DNA from 2 places in the Paraburkholderia sp. CNPSo 3281 genome. Region 1 is predicted to be linked to the other one. Evidence: riboswitches for the same ligand, from Rfam matches in the RefSeq annotation. Region 1 holds a riboswitch; the other holds the start of a gene.

Region 1 (9,712 bases):
CTTTCGGCTCGCGCTGCAAACGTTCGATCCGTGGTTCGTGGGCGTGATTGGCGCGGCCGGCGTGCTCACCGCACTCGTGCCAGGCTCGATGATCCTCACGACGGCATCCACGCTGCTTGCCAATGACGTCTACCGTGGCGGCCGCGTGAAGAACGCCGACGACGCGCGCGTCGCGAAGCTCGCACGCCTGTTCGTGCCGGTGATCGCGCTCGTGGCCGTGGGCTTCACGCTCCGGGGCGGCGAAACCATCGTCGCGCTGCTGCTGATGGGCTATAACTTCGTCACGCAGTTGTTCCCGGCACTGGTGTGCAGCCTTTCCGCGCGCAACCGCGTGACGAAGCAAGGCGCGTTTTGCGGCATCGTGGCGGGCGTGCTGGTCGTCATCGTCACGACGATGACGCACCTGAGCGTCGCGCAACTGCTTCCGTTCGCACCGGACGCCATCAAGGACGTCAACATCGGCTTCCTTGCGCTGTTCGTGAACGTGATCGTGCTTGCCGTCGTGAGCACGGTGACGCAGCCGCGCACGCATGTGGATCATGAGCACGCGCGGGCGCATTGACATTGCATAACGCGGTAACGAGGCGGCCCATTCGGCGCGATCCGATTGGGCCGTTTTCCATTTACGCGGCCTTGCGCGCCTCGGCTATGCGCTGCGGCGCCTCGGGGCGCGCGTAGAGGCGATCGAGATACGCCTGCAAGCGCGGGAAGCCGTCCAGCAGATGCACTTCGTTGGCCCAGTCCATCAGATAAACCGTCACGCAGTCGGCGACCGAAAGCTTGTTGCCGACGATGAACTCGCGTCCTTCGAGGTGCTTCTCGAGCACCGCGGCCATGGCCCTGAAGTCCTCCCGCGCGAGTTCGATATCGGCCGGACTGCGCTTTTCCGGCGGATAAAGGAACGAATGCCGTGTGATTCTCCAAAGCGGCTGTTCCAGTTCGGTGACCGCGAACAGGGTCCAGCGATACGCCTGTGCCCGCTCGTCGAGATCCGCGGGCAATAGCACTTTCTCCGGGTATTTATCCGCGAGATACAGCACGATGGCAGCCGATTCGGGAATCACGCGGTCGCCGTCGATCAGCACGGGCACCTTGCCCGCGGGATTGATGCGCAGGTATTCGGGCCGCCTGTGCTCGCCTTCGAGCAGATTGACCGAGATGAATTCGAAATCGGCATCGACTTCCTTGAGGCCCCATAGCGCGCGTTGCGAACGGGTGCCGGCAAAACCGTAGAGTTTCATGACGGGGCCTCCGTTCAGACACCGGGAATCGGCAGAACCGGCATCAGTTCGACGCCCTCGCCCGGGAAAATCGAAAAATGCGGGTGCCCTTCGAACAGCTTCGCAGCCTCTTCGTGCGATGCGGCACGCAGCACGGTATAGCCCGTTAGCGCGTTAGACGTATCCGCAATGCCATGCTCGCCAATCGACTTGGTCTTGCCAAGCGGCCCGCCCATATCGACGATCGATGCCTTGTGCTTTTCGACCCACGCGTGCCAGGCCGCAATGCCCTCCTTTTCCTTTGCGTGTCGATCCGCTTCGGAAAGCGCCGCCCAACCCTTCATGCGTGCGTTGTCTTTGGTACCGAGAAAAACAGCGAGAAACAGTTTCTGATCGCTCATGTGTCCTCCAACTGCTGGTCTGGTTGCTGGTCTGAAAAACGGGAGCAACGGCATGTCGCCCATCCGGCCTTGACAGCATAGGTTGATATCAACATAATTGCAACATGGCACGTGCAAAGAAACTTCCCTTCGAAACCACGCTATTGGTGCGCGATTGCTGCCTGTGTTTGCATATGCAGCGGGCGGCACGCAATCTCGCGCGCATTTTCGACGACGTGCTGCGTCCGCTCGATCTCACGAACGGGCAATTTTCACTGCTGATGTCGCTGAACCGTCCGCATCCGCCCGGCATGAAAGACGTGGCGTCGCTGCTGGCCATGGATCGCACCACGCTCACGGCCGCGCTCAAGCCACTGGAGCGGCGCGGCCTCGTCGTGATCGAGCAGGACCCGGAAGACAAGCGCAGCCGTTTGCTGAGCCTCACCGACGAGGGGCATCGGCTGCTCAACGCGGCGTTTCCGCTATGGCAGCAAACGCATGAGGAAATCGAAAAGGAGTTTGCCGATGGCGAGGTGGACAAGCTGCGGGCGCACTTGCGCGCGCTTTCGTAGCCCTAGCGCTTCTGCGCCCCATACAGCGTCGAATCCGCAAATCCCTCCGCCGCGAGCACGCGCCCCACGAGAATCAGCGCCGTACGCTCGATATCCGTGGCCAGCACCTTCTGCGCGATATCCGCTAGCGTGCCCGTCACGCGTTCCTCGTCGGGCCAGCTCACGCGATAGATCACCGCGACCGGGCAATCCTCGCCATAGTGCGGCCGCAATTCCTCGACGATGCGCGCGATATGGCGCACGCCCAGGTGAATCGCGAGCGTCGCTTTGTGACGCGCGAGGTCGGCTAGCTGCTCGCCTTCGGGCATCGACGTTTTCGTGGCGTAGCGCGTAAGGATGAGCGTCTGCGAAATGCCGGGCAGCGTAAGTTCGCTGCCGAGCGCCGCCGCGCACGCAGCGGTCGCGGTCACGCCGGGCACGACTTCATAAGGAATACCAAGTAGACGCAGCCGCCGTATCTGCTCGCCGATTGCGCCATAGAGCGACGGGTCGCCCGAATGCACGCGCGCCACGTCGAAGCCCTGGGCATGCGCGCTTTCGAGCAGCGCAACGATCTCGTCGAGCGTGAGCGGCGCCGTGTCCACCACCTTGTGCGCGCGGTGGCCTTCCAGCACGGCGGGCGGCACGAGCGAGCCCGCGTAGAGAATGACGGGGCAGCTGCGCACGAGGCGCTGGCCCTTCACGGTGATCAGTTCAGGATCGCCCGGACCCGCGCCGATAAAGAAAACGGTCATACGTGGAAACTCCGCTAAATAGGGTTCGCGAGCGCGTCGGTTGCCGCTTGCGCCGACGTGAATTCACGTTGCGCTGCGGGCAGCGGCGGCCGCTGCATCATCACCACAGGCAAGCCCATTTCGCGCGCGACGGCGAGCTTCGCTTCGGTCGCGCCGCCGCCGCTGTTCTTGCTGACCACGACGTCGATGCGCGCTTCGGTAAAGAGCGCGCGCTCGCCAACGGCTGTGAACGGCCCGCGCGCATCGATGACGCGAGCGCGGGCAGGGCCGGGATGCGCTTCGAGGCAACGGATCGTCCAGTGCTGCTGCGGCGGCACTTCGTTCAGATGCGCAAGCGGCTCGCGCCCGAGCGTGAAGAGCGGGCGCGCGAACGGCACGATCGCTTCGACTACGCCGGCCCAGCCGCTCACCATGCGCCAGTCGTCGCCGGGCTGCGGCTGCCACGGCGCACGCCGCAGCGCCCAGTACGGCACCTGTGCCGCAGCGCACACGCGCGCCGCATTGGCGCTGATCTGCGCGGCATAGGGATGCGTGGCGTCGAAAACGAGTGCGATGTTTTCGTCGGCGAGAAAGCGCGCGAGCCCTTCTGCCCCGCCAAAGCCGCCCACGCGCACCGCGCAGACGAGATCGGCGGGCACGCGGCCAAGGCCCGCGAGCGAGTACACGTGCTGCGGGCCGAGCGTGCGCGCGATCGCCAGCGCATCGCCGGTGCCGCCGAGCAGCAGGATGCGCACCGTCACGGCTTGACGGCCTCGTAAAGCGTGACAGGCAAGGCCTGACGCCAGGTATCGAAGCCGCCCAGCGGCTGCGCCTCGCCGATGCCGATGCGCGTGAGCGTGCCGCCGTGCTGCGCGCGCCATGCCACGAGTGCCGCTTCGCTCTGCAATGTTACCGCGTTCGCGACGAGCCGCCCGCCGCTCGCTAGCGCCGCCCAGCACGCGTCCAGCACGCCGGGTACGGTCACGCCGCCGCCGATGAAGACCGCGTCGGGCGCGGCAAGTCCTGCGAGCGCGTCGGGCGCGCGGCCCGCGACGAGTTGCAAACCCGGCACGCCCAACGCCGCGCGATTGTGCTCGATGAAACGTTGACGCTCGGCGTGCGCCTCGATCGCGATCGCGCGGCAGGCGGCGTGCGAGCGCATCCACTCGATGCCGATCGAGCCGCTGCCGGCGCCCACGTCCCAAAGCAGCGCGCCGGGCGTCGGCGCGAGACGCGCGAGCGTGAGTGCGCGCACGTCGCGCTTCGTGATCTGACCATCGTGGCGGTAGGCATCGTCGGGAAGGCCGGGCGTGAGCGTCCAGCCGCGCGCGGGCGTCTGCACACTATCGCTTTCGCATTCGAACGCGACCAGATTGAGTGCCGCGGCTTCTTTGACGTGCCACGCATCGGCGCGGCCTTCAATGCGGCGCTCGAGCGGGCCGCCCAGATGCTCGAATACGGCAAGACGCGTGGCGCCGAAGCCCGCTTCGGCGAGCAACGCGGCAAGCGCCGCGGGCGTGCGCCCATCCGCGCTCAACGCGAGCACGCGCGAGCGCCCGTAGAGATGGCGGCGCAGCGCATCGAGCGGACGGCCGACGAGCGAGACCATCGCCGTATCCTGCAACGCCCACCCCCTGCGCGCCGCCGCGAGCGAGAGCGACGACGGCGCGGGCAGCACGCGCATTTCACCGGGCGCCACGCGGCGCGCGAGCATCGCGCCCACGCCGAACAGCATGGGGTCGCCGCTCGCAAGCACGCATACGGACAGATTCGACTCGCGGAACGCAAGCAGCGCCTCCACGCTGAACGGCTGCGGCCACGCTTCGCGCCGCGCACGCACGCGCGAGGGCAGCATCGCGAGATGGCGCTCGCCGCCCGTCACGATGGCCGCGTCGAACAGCGCGCGCCGCGCGTCGCGCCCGAGCCCCGCGTAGCCATCGTCGCCGATGCCCACCACCGTCAGCCATGCCTGCGTGCCCAGCATTCGTTCTCCCGCCTTTACCTGTTTCTCTACACCGCCGCGGGCCCTGAGCCCCATCGTGGGGCGGAGCACGCGTGAAAACGGGCATAATACCGTGTCCGCCGGCGCCGTTAAGGCAACTTTGCGTGAGACCGGAGTAAGCGCTGAAGCACTAACTCCGGATCGCAGAAAGGGAACACAGCAAGCTGTGGCCGCCCCCGCGACTGTGAGCAGCGAGACCGCATCCACCCGAGCCACTGGTTTTACCGGGAAGGCCGATGCGGTCGACGACCTGCGAGCCAGGAGACCTGCCGGCCGAATGTTTGCGCGAACCCATATCGGGCGGGGTGTACCGATACCGCTGCCGTTTCCCGCCTGCCGTGCGGGCAGCGCGCCGCACCAGCGCGATGCTTACCCGGTATTCCCTTGAAACACGAAACGAAGCCCGTCTCGCCCGCTGCTGCATTGGCCGTGCTCCGCCCCTCGGCGTGCCCGGGGCTCGTACGCGTAGTCGCGGCACGCGACGGCGGCCTGTGCCGCATCCGCCTGCCTGGCGGCGTGCTGAGCGCCGCGCGTGCGCGCGCCCTCGCGGGCGCCGCGTTGACGCATGCAAGCGGCGTGCTCGAACTGACCAATCGCGCGAACGTGCAGATTCGCGGCGTGCGCGCCGGCGAGGAAGCGGCGTTGAGCGCCACGCTGATCAGCGCTGGCCTCGGCCCCGCTGGCATCGACGCCGCGAGCCCGGTCGAGCGCGCGTGCGCCGCCGACGAACTGCGCAACGTGATGCTGAGCCCGCTCGCGGGCCTTGACCCTAACGCGTTGTGCGATACGACGGAACTCGCCGCCGCGCTCATCGACATGATGCAGCGCGAGCCGCGTTTCGCCGCGCTCTCGCCCAAGTTCGCGCTGCAACTGGACGGCGGCGAACGTCTGGCGATGCTCGAGCATCCGCACGACATCTGGCTCGCCGCGCTGCCGCATGGCGCAACGGTGCGCTTCGCGGTGGGCCTCGCGGGTTGCCCCACGGCGCAGCCAGTCGGCACGCTCGCGGCCGGGGACGTTTGCGCATCGATGCGCGCGCTGCTGCATGCGTTCCTCGATCTCGCCGCAGTAGACGCAACACGCATGCGCGACGTGCTGGCCGCTCACTCGCTCGACGCGCTGCTGCAGCGCGCGCAACAGCATGGCGAATGCGCGCTGATGCGTGACGACGCCGCCCTGCACGCATGGCGCCGCGCCGCGAGTCCCGCCGACTTGCGCCTCGGCGCGCACGCCCTGCACGCCGACGGCAGCGGCTATGTGGGCGCGCAGCCCTCGCTCGGCCGTATCGACGCGCAAACGCTGCGCGCACTAGCCGCGCTCGCTGAAGACTCAGGCGATGCGACGCTGCGTGTGACGCCATGGCAAGGCGTGCTGCTGCCCAACGTGCCCGCTCACGCCATGCCCGCCGCGCTCGAACGGCTGCACGCGCTCGGCCTCATCGTCTCGCGCGCCAACCCGCTTGCACGCCTGATCGCGTGCACGGGCTCGACGGGATGCGCAAACAGCCACGCGGACACGAAAGCCGACGCACAGCGCCTCGCCGCCCTGCTGCCGCCCGGCGCCGAAGCCCACCTGAGCGGCTGCGAGCGCTCCTGCGCGGCCGCGCATTGCGCGCCGTTCACGTTGCTCGCCAGCGCACCGGACCACTACGACCTGTACCAGCGCGACGATACGCAAAGCGGCTTCGGCCAGCTCGTCGCGCGCAACCTGACGATCGAAGCCGCTGCCCTTGCACTCGCGCAGCAGCCCCGGAGTACCCAAGATGTCTGATTACATCCGCGACGGCCAGGCGATCTATCGCGAGTCGTTCGCGACGATCCGTGCCGAAGCCGACCTCTCGCGCATTCCCGCCGACCTCGAAAAACTCACCGTACGCGTGATTCACGCATGCGGCATGGTCGACGTGGCCGCCGACCTCGCGTTTTCCGCAGGCGCGGGCACGGCGGGCCGCAACGCGCTCGCGGGCGGCGCGCCGATTCTCTGCGACGCGAAAATGGTCGCCAATGGCGTGACGCGCGCGCGCCTGCCCGCGAACAACGCCGTGATCTGCACGCTCGACGATCCCGCCGTACCGGATCTCGCGCGCGAGATCGGCAACACGCGCTCGGCAGCCGCGCTCGAACTGTGGCGGCCGCACCTTGCAGGCAGCGTCGTTGCGATCGGCAATGCGCCTACCGCGCTCTTTTATCTGCTCGACATGATCGCCGCCGGCGCACCGCGCCCCGCGCTGATCCTCGGCTTTCCCGTGGGCTTCGTCGGCGCGGCCGAGTCCAAGGCGCAGCTCACAGCCGAAAGTCATGGCGTGCCCTTCGTCGTCGTGCACGGCCGCCGCGGCGGCAGCGCGATGGCCGCCGCCGCCGTCAACGCACTCGCTTCGGAGACCGAATAAATGATCCGCAAAGGACGTCTGCACGGCATTGGCGTCGGCCCCGGCGACCCCGAACTGCTCACGCTCAAGGCGCTGCGCCTGCTCAAAGCCGCGCCCGTAGTCGCGTATTTCGTCGCGAAGGGCAAGAAAGGCAATGCGTTCGGCATTGTCGAGGGCCATCTCGAAGCGGAGCAGGAACGCCTGCCGCTCGTGTACCCCGTCACGACCGAAGCGCTCGAACCGCCGCTCTCGTATGAAGCGATCATCGCCGACTTCTACGACGGCGCGGCGCAAACGCTTTCGCGCCATCTCGACGCCGGACGCGACGTGGCCGTGATCTGCGAAGGCGATCCGTTCTTCTACGGCTCGTACATGTATCTGCACGACCGGCTCGCCGCGCGCTACGAGGCCGAAGTCGTGCCGGGCGTGTGCTCGATGCTGGGCGGCGCGGCGGTGCTCGGCGTGCCGCTCGTCTACCGCAACCAGAGCCTCGCCGTCCTCTCGGGGGCGCTGCCCGAAGACGAATTGCGCCGGCGCCTGGCCGACGCTGACGCCGCCGTGATCATGAAACTGGGCCGCAACTTCGACAAGGTGCGCCGCGTGCTGGGCGAACTGGGCCTCGCGCATCGCGCGCTATATGTCGAGCGCGCAACGATGGCGAACCAGCGTATCGTCGCGCTCGACGACGTCGATCCGATGGCTTCGCCCTACTTCTCGCTGCTCGTCGTGCCGGGGGTGAAATGGCAGTCGTGACGCCGCCCGCCATCGTCATTCTCGGTCCCGGCGCACTCGCCATGGCGCGGCGCGTGCAGGCGCTTTACCCAGGCGCGCAGGTCCATGCGCTACAAGGCCGCGTGGCAGGCGATGTCGCGTTCAGCGAGCTTGGCGCGCATTTGCGCGAATGCTATACGCGTGGCCTGCCCATCGTCGCGCTGTGCGCGGCGGGCATCGTGATCCGGTGCCTCGCGCCGCTCTTTGCCAACAAGGGCGCGGAGCCACCGGTGCTCGCGCTCGCCGAGGATGGCAGCGCCGTCGTGCCGCTGCTCGGTGGGCTCACCGGCGTGAACGTCATGGCGCGCGAAATTGGCGCGGCGCTCGCGGTTGCGCCCGCCATCACCACGAGCGGCGAATTGCGCTTCGGCACCTGCCTGCTCAATCCGCCCGCGGGCTATGCGCTGGCGAGCCTCGCGCAAGGCAAGCGCTTCGTCTCCGATCTGCTTGCGGGCGCAACGACACGCGTGGACGGCCAGGCATCGTGGCTGGAAAACGTCGATCTGCCGCGCGACGCCGCGGCGCGCCATGCGATACGCGTGAGCGCGCACAGCTGGGACGGCAGTCCCGACGACCTCGTGATTCATCCTCGCAGCATCGTCGCGGCCGTGGGTGCGCCACGCGAAGCGCTTGCCGCTTGCGTGCGCCGCGCACTCGTTGCACATGGCCTCGCGCCGCTCGCGCTCGCGGCGCTCGTCGCCCCTGCTGCGCACATGGGCGATGCGTCGCTCGCGCAGGCGGCAACGGAACTCGGCGTACCGCTGCGCTTCGTCGATAGCGCGGAGAACACCGCGCAAGCCACGCTCGCCGCCCTCGACTTTGCGGCAAACGTCGAACGCTATGCGCCGAACGACAACGGCGTCGCCCTCGCCTGCGCGGCCGCGCCGCTCGACCCGCTTGCGCTGGGCCGCGCGCGCGGCAAGCTCACGGTGCTGGGCCTCGGCCCCGGCCGCGCCGATTTGCTCACGCCCGCCGCACGCGCCGCGCTCGACAGCGCCACCGATATCGTCGGCTATGCCACCTATGTGGAGATGGCGGGCCCGTTTCGCGCGGACCAGCAGCGCCACGCCACCGACAACCGCGAAGAATTGCAGCGCGCCCGCCACGCGTTCGAGATGGCGAGTGAGGGCCGGCGCGTGGCCGTGGTCTCGTCGGGCGACCCCGGTGTGTTCGCCATGGCGGCCGCCGTGCTCGAAGCGCTCGAAGGCTCGGATGACGCACGCTGGCATGCCGTCGAACTGGCGATCGTGCCAGGGGTTTCCGCGGCGCTCGCCACGGCGGCGCAAGTCGGCGCGCCGCTCGGCCACGACTTCTGCATGCTGTCGCTTTCCGACAACCTGAAGCCGTGGACAGTGATCGAAAAGCGCCTGCTGCACGCGGCGCAGGCCGATCTCGTGATGGCGTTCTACAACCCGATCTCGCGCGCGCGGCCCTGGCAGCTCGAGCGCGCGCTGGAAATCTTGCGCAGCGTGCGCGCGCCGCACACGCGCGTGGTGCTGGGCCGCGACGTGGGCCGCCCCGGCGAGACGCTGCGCGCCATGACCCTGGGCGAACTGCGTTCGGCGGACGTCGATATGCGCACCATGGTGATCGTCGGGTCGTCGGCCACGCGCGGGTTCGCTCGCAGCGACGGCAGCGAGTGGATTTACACGCCGCGCTGGTATCGCGAGGATACCTAAAAGAAAC
Region 2 (9,712 bases), on a different contig from region 1:
CGTTCCGTGACATTCGCATCAGCGGGCGTACCATCATTGCACAGCGCATGAAGGTCGCACGCGCGGGCCCGACCGATTGATCTTTTGCTGGGCGCCGCATAGCAGATTAGCCGCGTCGCAGCGGTGAGGAGCGCTACATGGCCACGAGCATTGGGCTTCACGATCAGGCGCGGCAGCTGTTGCCGTTTCGCGAGTCGGTATTGGCGATGCTCGGCGTCGCGTCGGTTTCGATGCTGATCGCGCTCGACCAGACCATCGTTGGCACCGCACTGCCGCGCATCGTCGCGGAGCTCAAGGGGTTCGAGCTCTATGCGTGGGTCGCGACGGCCTACATGCTTGCGTCGGTCATCACGATTCCGATCTTCGGGCGTCTGGGCGATCTGTTCGGCCGCAAACCCTTCATGCTGGCAGCGATTCTGGTCTTCACTCTCGCCTCGGTGCTCTGCGGGATCGCGACCAACATGCTGTTTCTCGTGCTCGCGCGCGGCCTGCAGGGCATCGGCGGCGGCATCATGATGGGGACGGTGTTCGCAACCGTCGCCGACCTGTTCCCCGATCCGAGGCTACGCCTGCGTTGGCTGGTGTTCGTCTCGTCGGCGTTTGGCCTTGCAAACGTGGTCGGGCCAACGCTTGGGGGCATGCTGACCCAGCACGGCAGTTGGCGCCTCGTGTTCTTCGTCAACGTGCCGGTGGGTGTGGTGGCGCTCTTCTTCGTGCACGCTTTCCTGCCGCATCTGCACCATGCCCGCGAAGGCGCGCGACTGCGTCTAGACTGGCTCGGCGCTTGCGTCGTCGCCGTCACGTTCGGCGCGCTGCAACTCGCCATCGAGCTCTTGCCGAGGCAAGGCTGGACGACTTCGACGATCGTGCTCGCGGTGATCGTGCTGGTCTGTTCATTGACGCTTTTCTTCTGGGAAAAGCGCATGGGCTATCCGATCATCCCCGTGGACATGCTGCTCGACCGCAAGCTCGGTCCGCTCTTTGCGATGTCGGTGCTCGGCGGGTTTGCGTTGTTCTCGCTCGTTTTCTATGTGCCGCTGCTGTTCCAGGGCGGCTATGCGATGTCGCCGCGCGCCTCGGGCATGCTGATCACGCCACTCCTGCTCGGCACGACGGTCGGCAGTTTCGTGAACAATCGCGTGGTCACCCGTATCCGGCGCGCCAACGCGATTCTCTACGTCGGATTTGCGTTGTCCGCTTTCGCGAGCCTCGCGGTGGTCGTGCTGCGAGGCAATGAGCCGCATCTCGTGTGGATGGCGTGCATGGGCGCGAGCGGCCTGGGGCTGGGCCTCGTGGGCACGAGCCTCACGGTCTGCTCGCAGCAGATCGTCTCGCGCGACCATCTCGGCGCCGCCACGGCGATGCTGCAATCGCTGCGCACATTCGGCGGCATGCTGGGCACGGCGATGACGGGCGCGCTGCTCGGGCATATTTACACGATGGGCGTAAATCGCTCGCTCGACTCGTATCAGGCGACGCAATGGTTCAAGTCGTTTGCGAGTCCCGAACTCCTCGTGGACCGGGCCGACCAGGCCGCGCTGATCGGCCGCCTCGTGAGCGCCGGCCATGCCGGCGACGCGATGATGAATTCGGCGCGCAGCGCACTCGTGGATTCGATCCACATGGGCCTCATCGTCGCTGCCGTGGCCGCGCTAGCCGGCCTCTGTCTCGCGTGGTTCGTGCCGCCCGTACGGGTCGGCTATCTCGAGGCGCGGCAGTAAATGAACGGCGAATCATATTTCACCCGTACTTCAATTCCGTTACCGTTTAACATCAGCGTAATAAATTAGTAATTAGGGAGTAATCGAGGGTAAGCATAATTCGCCGCCGTCAGTCAGGAATAACCACACCGCATCCACCACGACGACGGAGCCCTCAGCATGCCCGCATCACGCCACCGAATTGCGCTGCCGCTCTACCTGGCAGTGCTTACCAGCATTGCCGCGCTGACCGCCTGTGGAGGCGGCAATAGCGATCCCGCCACCACTGCCGCCATTCCCGCGCCGCCCACCGACCCCGGCTTCGTGGACAACGCGCCGATTCCCGACGTACCTGCTTTCGTCGACAATATCGCGACCAACCAGCGCGGCGACGCGCGTTACGCCACGCTCGCGACCAATGCGGGCGTGCGCGTGGTGGCGCGCTTTCTCGATCTCTGGCAGCCGCTCACGCTGCTCGTGGACGCGGGCGTTTCCGCGCCTGCCAACGGCACGTTCCCCGCGGTCGTGCAGTCGACGTGGACGGGCGTCCCCACCGACGGCACGCCCAACGGCACGATCCTCAACAGCACGGCGCTGAACGCGAACATCCAGTACGTCGTGACCGCGACGACCCAGCGCAGCCAGGCGCAGGCCGATGCGGCCTACTACGACGACCGGCGCGGCAAGGGCTACAGCGTGACCGACGGCATGGGGCCGCTCACCGCCGCCTGGCGCTCGGCTGCCCAGCAAACCACGAGCATCACGTCGATTCCCGCGGACGCAACCACGACGCTCTACAACGACTCGGGCAACAACACGGGCGTAGGCAGCACGAGCAACGCGACCTTCGGCAAGGTGGTCGACCTGCTCAACACGATGGGCAACAACGCTTCCACCGAGCCCGCCAAGCGCTTCTACAAATACGCGCGACCGTTCCGCTGGAGCACGAGCGTCGTGGTCGATCCCACGCTCGTGCCGGCCATCAGCACGACGCCTTCGACGGATGGCGGCTTCATCAGCGGCCACGAAGCCGAAGCCATGCGCGACGCGATGACGATGGCGTATCTCGTGCCCGAGCGTTACCAGGAAATGGCGAGCCGCGGCCTCGAACTCGGCGAAAACCGTATTCTCGCGGGCATGCATTCGCCGCTCGATGTAATCGGCGGCCGCATGTTCGCGCTGGCCGCCACCGCCGCGAATCTCTACGACCCCGCCAACGCCACGCTCAAGAGCGCGGCCTACGCGCAGGCGCACAGCGCGCTCGAACAGGCCACCGGCACGAGCGCCACGACCTTCCCCGCCTTCGCGCATTCGGCCACGACCGCGACCGACCGCTTCGCCGACTATGCGACCAACAAGTCGGAATTCGCGCGCCGCATGACGTTCGGTTTCAGCCAGATTGAATCGACCGAGGCGCCGCCCGTCGTGCCCAAGGGTGCCGAGGTGCTGCTCGAAACGCGCTTCCCATACCTGAGCGCCGGCCAGCGCCGCGTCGTGCTGAAGACGACCGAAGTCGTCTCGGGCTATCCGGTCATGGACGACGCCGAAGGATGGGGCCGTCTGAACATGTTTAGTGCCGCAGATGGTTATGGCACGTTCAACGGCAACGTGATCGTGGCGATGGACGCAACCCAGGGTGGGTTCAATGCCGCCGACAGCTGGCGCAACGACATCGCCGGCTCGGGCAAGCTCACACTGCAGGGCAGCGGCACGCTCACGCTCGCGGGCAACAACAGTTACACGGGCGGCTCGCAGGTGAGCGGCGGCGTGCTCTGCGCAGCGTCGACCACGGCCTTCGGCAACGGCGACGTGTACGTCGGGTCCGGCGGCCGCGTGACCGTGGCGACGAGCGCGCCGTTGACGGTGACGGGCAAATACACGCAACTCGACGGCACGACGCTCGAACTCGACATCGACGGCAACGGCGGCGGACGCCTGCGCGTGGGCGGCCAGCTCACGGTGGCGGGCGGCACGCTGCATGTGAAGTTCGTGAACGGCTATACGCCGAAAGCGGGCGACTCGATCGACGTGATCGACGGCAGCGGCGCATCGGTGAAATTCGCGACGGTCACGGTGGATGGCTTCAAGGCCACCCCCGTTTATTCTTCGACCGGCGTTGCAGTGAAGCTTTCGGCTTCGTGATCTAGCCACGCGGTATAACGGCCCCGAATCGCAAGGGTTCGGGGCCGCTTTGTGTGTGCGTCAGAAGCGATGCCGGATGCCCGCCGCCACGAGCACCTGGTTGCGGCCGCCCGACGGGTCGCAGGTGTTGATCATCGCGAACGCACCGGACGACGCGCGCTGATAGATCGCCTCGGTATACACGTCCGTGCGCTTCGACAGCTGATAGTCGGCCTGCAGCGCGCCTTGATGCCAATGCGCGGAGGTCGCGCCCGTATAGGCATACATGCCCGCCAGCGAGAACGCGGGCGTGACCTGCCAAAGCGCATTCACTTCGTAGTTGCTGAAGGCGATCGAGGGCAGTGGCGCACCGCCGTCGGCCTCGCTCACGCCGGTATGAATGGAACGTGACCAGGCCGCGCCGAGCGTCACGTCGCCGAGCACGTAGCTCATGCCCGCGCCGATGGTGTCTTCGCGCTGCACCGCGACCTCGGTCGGCACGAGGCCCGCGCCCGGCAGCACCGACGTATCGTACGCACCTACCGAAGAGGCGCCGCGTCCGTCGATGTGCATCCATGCCACACCGGCGCTGAACGGACCACCCTCGTAGTGCGCGCCGAAGCCGTAGGCGCGGTTCTGCGCGAAGCGGCCCGCCGCGTTCGAAAACGCGTACATCGCGCCGGCGCTGAAACCACCGTACGTGGCGCTCGCGAACTTCACGGCGTTCGAGGCGAGCCACGAATTGTTGGCATTGTCGTTGTCGAACGGATGCGCGAATGCCGTGCCGCCCGTGCCGCCCGTCAGCGTGAACGGGGCGAAGTAGTCGTGCATCGTGTCGTACTGGCGGCCCAGCGTGATCGTGCCAAATCGTTCGGATTGCAAACCAACGTAAAACGGATGGTCGTTGAAGGCTTCGCCAGACGTGACCGAGAAGCCGCGCTCGAGGCGAAAGATCGCGGCGTTGCCGCCGCCGAGATCCTCGCTGCCCTGCAGGCCCCAAAAACTGCCGTCGATAAGGCCCGAGCCTGCGCGATACTGGGTGTGGCCGCCAACGTCGCTGACATAGTCGACGCTAGCGTCGATCTCACCGTACAACGTGACCTGCTGCGCCGAGGCGCCAGCGCCTGTGAATGCCAAAGCCGCGCCGCCAAGGACGGCCAGAATGTGCTTGTTCATGAGTCTTCTTGTTTGTGCTTGTAAAGAATGCATGGACGAGCGCCGTCAACCCTCGATCGATGCGGCGAGGTGCCCCGACGTCCTCGTTAATCCGTCAATATCCAGCGGTGCTTTTGAACGGCGAACGCATGGCGGTCCGTGAGCGGTCTATCGCCGCATCGCGGCCAGTGGTGGCGACCGGATTGGGCCGCCTTTCTAAGGTAGGCGGGTGTGCATTGACGGCTCCTTGGGTTACGCGCCCTGGAATGAGTCGTGAAATAAACGCAGCGAGGTCTGACTTCTGGCTCGATTGACAGCCAGTCACAGTGGCGCGACCGCGCCGGCTTCCCACCGGCTTCCCTGCTGCATTTCGCTCGTGCAGCGCCTACGCGCGAAAAACAGCTGCAAGGATAGCGTAAGTTGCGGGAGTGGCCAAACCGGGTGTTTTCGCCACACGACGTTCGTCAAAGGTTGACGCGACGAATGCGCGGCCATTACCCTTGCGCGCTGATGGTTCCCGGCGACGGGATCAAAAGGGAACGCAGTGCAAGACTGCGGCTGCCCCCGCAACTGTAAGCGGCGAGTCCATGCCAGAGCGTGCCACTGGGAAACCGGGAAGGCCGGCAACGGATGTCGACCCGCGAGCCAGGAGACCTGCCATCAGCCGAGTCCAGCAGCCGCAGCGGGCGGGGATCCCCAATGCGCAAGCACCGCCCACGCGGCGATCGCCCGTTGCCCGGACAGCCCGTATTTCAGGAGCTGTTTCCAGCCACCGCATCATGAAGTTTCGCCAATTCGTATTGACCTCCGCTGCGCTCGCCTGTGCGTGGCAAACCGCGCATGCTGCCGACGCCGACGCCGCCAATTCATCGTCCACCGAGACGCAGCAGCAAGCCGGCGGCGACACCACCCTGCCCAATATCCTCGTCGTGGGCGACACGCAGCATCTGCCGCAATCGTTCGACCAGCGCTACGCGACCACCCAGGTGCTCACGCGCGAAGACCTCGACCGCGTCTCCCCCGTCGACCCCGGCATCGCGCAGGCGCTCGCCACGCTGCCGGGTGTCACCGTCTCGCAGACCGGCGGCCCGGGGTCGTACACGGGGGTGAGCATCCGCGGCTCGTCGGCTGACCAGGTGGCCGTGTTCATCGACGGTATACGCGTGGGCTCCGTCACCACGGGCACGGCCGAATGGGCCGATCTGGCGACCGCCTCGTTCGACCGCGTCGAGGTGATCTCGGGGCCCGCGGCCGCCTCGTTCGGCGCGGATGCCATGGGCGGCGTCGTGCAGCTCTTCACGCGCCATGCGTCGAACCAGCCGAACCAGACCATCGTCTCGTTCGGCGGCGGCTCGAACAAGACCTTCGACACGCAGGTGCGCACCTCGGGCACGATCGGCTCGACAGGGCCGCTTTCCGCATTGAGCGGCCTCACCTACTCGCTGGGCCTGCACGACTACAACACGGCGGGCATCGACGCGACGCAGCCCTGGGCTTACGGCCACGAAGACGGCCGCAACCCGTACCACGCGCAGAACCTGGACGCACGCCTCGGCTACGCGCACGACAACTGGTCGATCTCGACCTTCGCGCTCTACCACCGCTCCGATCTCTCGTACGACAACGCGGGAGGCAACGACCGCCAGCGCGACACCCAGCTCACGACCGGCCTCGCGTTCCACCTCGACATCACGCCGACCACCCAGTTCGACCAGTCCGTGGGCTACGCGACGGACCGTCAGTTCCTCTATTCGAACGACCCGACTATCCCGACCGACGAGATCGACTCGACGCGCTTTTCCACTTCCACGTCGATGACGCATCAGGAAAGGGGCCACATGCTCTTCGGCATACCGCTCGACGGCGAGACCAAGTTCGCTTACGACTACACGCGCGAGATGGCATTCCTGCCGGTGGATGTGCCGGGCGGACTGCCCGCGCGCAACGATTCGGCCGTGTCGATGCATCAGTCCACCACGCTCGGACCCCTCACGCTGTTTCTGGCGGGGCGACACGAAATCGTGCAAGGGCAATCGGTGAATACGGGCAACGTCGCGCTTTCGTGGGCGGTCACGCCGGTCTATACGGCGCGCGTTTCGTACGGCAATGCGTTCCGCCTGCCGACGTTCAACGACCTTTACTATCCGGGCTACTCGAACCCCAACCTGCTGCCCGAGCGCAGCGACTCGGTCGAAGCCGCGCTCGATGCCACCACGTCGATCGGCACGTTCACGGCAGCCGTGTACGACACGCGCGTGCACGATCTCATCACGTACAACTCGCAGACTTTCCTGCCCGTGAACGTGGGCCGCGCGCACATACAGGGGCTCGACCTCTCGTACAAGGGCACGCTCGGCAAGTCCACGCCGGTGAGCCTCACGGTGGGGATTCTGAATCCGCAGGACGTGACCGACCAGACCTGGCTCAATCGCCGCCCGCGCCAGACGGTGAGCCTGAGCGTGGATCACACGTGGGACGAGTTCCAGCTCCACGCGCTCAGCACCGGCGTTTCGCTGTTGTATAACGGCTCGACGTTCGACGACCAGCTCAACACGATCTACCTGCCTTCGTGGACGACGGTGAGCCTGCGCGCGTCGTACAAGGTCAACGCGCATCTCGCGCTTTCGGCCACGCTTTCGAACGTGTTCAACCGGCAGTACGTGAGCGCCTACGGGTACAACACGCTGGGGCGCACGGCGTTCGGCAAGGCCACCTATACGTTCTGAGCGTTGCATGCAAGCGGGTGCGCTTGAGCTTCTCCCACGCCCGCTCGCCTAGCCCTCGCGCTTCGGCCGCCGCACAGCGCGAATCTTCCCGCTGTTGCCGCCGCCACAGAAAAACTGCTCGCCGCCATCGGACTCCAGCCCCGAAACGGCGGTGCCGGGCGGCATGTCGAGTTGTTCCAGCACTTCGCCCGTGCCCGGATCGATACGCCGCAAGTCGCTCTCGTCGCCTTCCCAGGTGCCGTGCCACAGCTCGCCGTCCACCCACGTCACGCCCGTGACGAAGCGGCTCGATTCGAGCGTGCGCAAAATCGCCCCGGTCTGCGGATCGACCTGATGGATCTTGCGTTCGCGATACACCCCGACCCAAAGCGTGCCGTCCGCCCAAGCGAGTCCCGAGTCGCCGCCGCCTCCGGGCGCGGGAATCGTGGCGAGCACACGGCCCGTTTCAGGGTCGATCTTGTGGATGCGGTCCTCGGCGATCTGAAACAGATGCCGGCCGTCGAAGGCCGTGCCCGCGTGCGCCGCGATGTCAATCGAGCGCTGCGTCTCGCCGCTCTGCGGATCGAGCGACGCGATGCGCTCGCCCACGGCGAACCACACCTGCTTGCCGTCGTACGAGACCCCGCCCACCTTCTCGATGCCGGGAAAAGGGCCGTACTCGCGGACGATTTCGGCGGTCGAACGTTTCATGGTTTCCTCCTTGAATGACGGGACAGGCGTTCATCCTAATCGCCTGGCAGCGGCGCGGGGAGTAACAAGGTCGTCGCGAATCCCGGGACGGGCGGCGTGGTCCAGCGGCGCGCGCGGCCGTAACCGAACGACTGCACCTTGTCCGCCGCGGCAAGCGCATCGAGCGCGCGCTGCACGGTGCGCTGGCTCGCGCCGAGCGCGACCGCCAGCGCCGAACTCGACCACGATTCGCCATCGGCGAGAAAAGCCAGCACGGCAGCGTACTTTTCTTCCACAGGCCGCGCCAGCACCACCACTTCGCTCGCGTGGCGCGGCGCCAGCGCAAAGCCCTGCTGGGTCGCGCCGATCTCGGCCACGTCGCGCATCAGCGTGCGCAAGCGGCCGATTTCCACGCGCAGGCGGGCACGGTGCGTTTCGTCGGCGTGCCGGGTGCGAAAGGCGCGGGCGATGAGCGCGTCGCGCGGCACGTCGGCGGGCCATGCCTCGGCGAGCGCGCGGGCGAGCACGAACAGCACGGGCCGTCTTGCCAGTTCGATGACTGTCGCGCCCTCGCGGGCGACGTAGCGACATGCGTCCACGACGAGCGCCTTCGAGGCGAGTAGCGCCTCGACGTCTTCCAGCAGCAGCACCCGCTCTTCACCGCGCGCGATAAGGCGCGCAGCCGGCGAGGTCAACAGCTGCGCGGCGCTCTCGATCTCGGCGCTCAGCGCCGCGATGCCCGCCGCGCGCGCAGCGCGTGCGGCCTCGGAGAGCGAGCGCCGCGCCACCTGCGTTTGAATGCGCCGCATGGCGATGCCGGCGGCGATCAGCTCATGCGCCGCGCGCAATGCGGGCGGCAGCGGCGCGGGATCGGCTTCGGCAAGCATGCCCCCGGCCTCGTCGAGCCGGCCGATGAGCAGCAAACGGCGAATTTCCAGGTAGCGCGCGTGCGCCGCATTGAGGCGGTCGCCATGGGCTTCCAGCGTTTGCCGCGCCGCAGCGAGCGTATCGGTCGGCCAGCCGAGATCGCGTGAGGCGAGCGCGATTTCGGCCTCGGCGACGACGCAGCGCGCGCGAGCCACCGCCTCGCGCGCGCCGAAGCCGCGCGCCGCGCTGCGCAGCAGCGCTTTGGCGCGCGCGAAGTCACCGAGCTGCGCCATGGCGATGCCGCGCAGCGCGAGCGCGGGCGCGTCATCGCGCAACGCGACCCGGTTCAGCGCGCCAAGCGGATCACCGGCCGCAAGCGCGCGCGCCGCAGCCGTGATCAGCGAATCCATGGTCATGAGAATCCCGCCACACTTGTCACTCCCCCCCTTCTCGGTCCGGACCTAATCTAACACG

What was found. Region 1 has a riboswitch for cobalamin ahead of cobG (precorrin-3B synthase). Riboswitches for the same ligand answer to the same signal wherever they lie in the genome.
Region 2: it holds a riboswitch for cobalamin, as region 1 does, so the genes downstream of both, M3I56_RS07245 (porin) here and cobG (precorrin-3B synthase) in region 1, are expected to answer to the same signal.

Annotation. Positions count from the first base shown of each region.
Region 1 is NZ_JAMBPS010000020.1:45,387-55,098, reverse strand. Features, by position in the region: gene M3I56_RS20420 (sodium:solute symporter) at 1-562, shown strand, start outside; gene M3I56_RS20415 (glutathione S-transferase family protein) at 624-1,241, opposite strand; gene M3I56_RS20410 (hypothetical protein) at 1,256-1,621, opposite strand; gene M3I56_RS20405 (MarR family winged helix-turn-helix transcriptional regulator) at 1,726-2,172, shown strand; gene cobM (precorrin-4 C(11)-methyltransferase) at 2,175-2,906, opposite strand; gene M3I56_RS20395 (cobalt-precorrin-6A reductase) at 2,921-3,646, opposite strand; gene cbiE (precorrin-6y C5,15-methyltransferase (decarboxylating) subunit CbiE) at 3,643-4,869, opposite strand; cobalamin riboswitch at 4,988-5,176, shown strand; gene cobG (precorrin-3B synthase) at 5,272-6,657, shown strand; gene M3I56_RS20380 (precorrin-8X methylmutase) at 6,650-7,276, shown strand; gene M3I56_RS20375 (precorrin-2 C(20)-methyltransferase) at 7,277-8,008, shown strand; gene cobJ (precorrin-3B C(17)-methyltransferase) at 7,996-9,705, shown strand.
Region 2 is NZ_JAMBPS010000004.1:279,092-288,803, reverse strand. Features, by position in the region: gene M3I56_RS07255 (MFS transporter) at 138-1,721, shown strand; gene M3I56_RS07250 (phosphatase PAP2 family protein) at 1,881-3,842, shown strand; gene M3I56_RS07245 (porin) at 3,903-4,997, opposite strand; cobalamin riboswitch at 5,246-5,380, opposite strand; cobalamin riboswitch at 5,471-5,653, shown strand; gene M3I56_RS07240 (TonB-dependent receptor domain-containing protein) at 5,756-7,702, shown strand; gene M3I56_RS07235 (glutamine cyclotransferase) at 7,751-8,392, opposite strand; gene M3I56_RS07230 (helix-turn-helix domain-containing protein) at 8,428-9,648, opposite strand.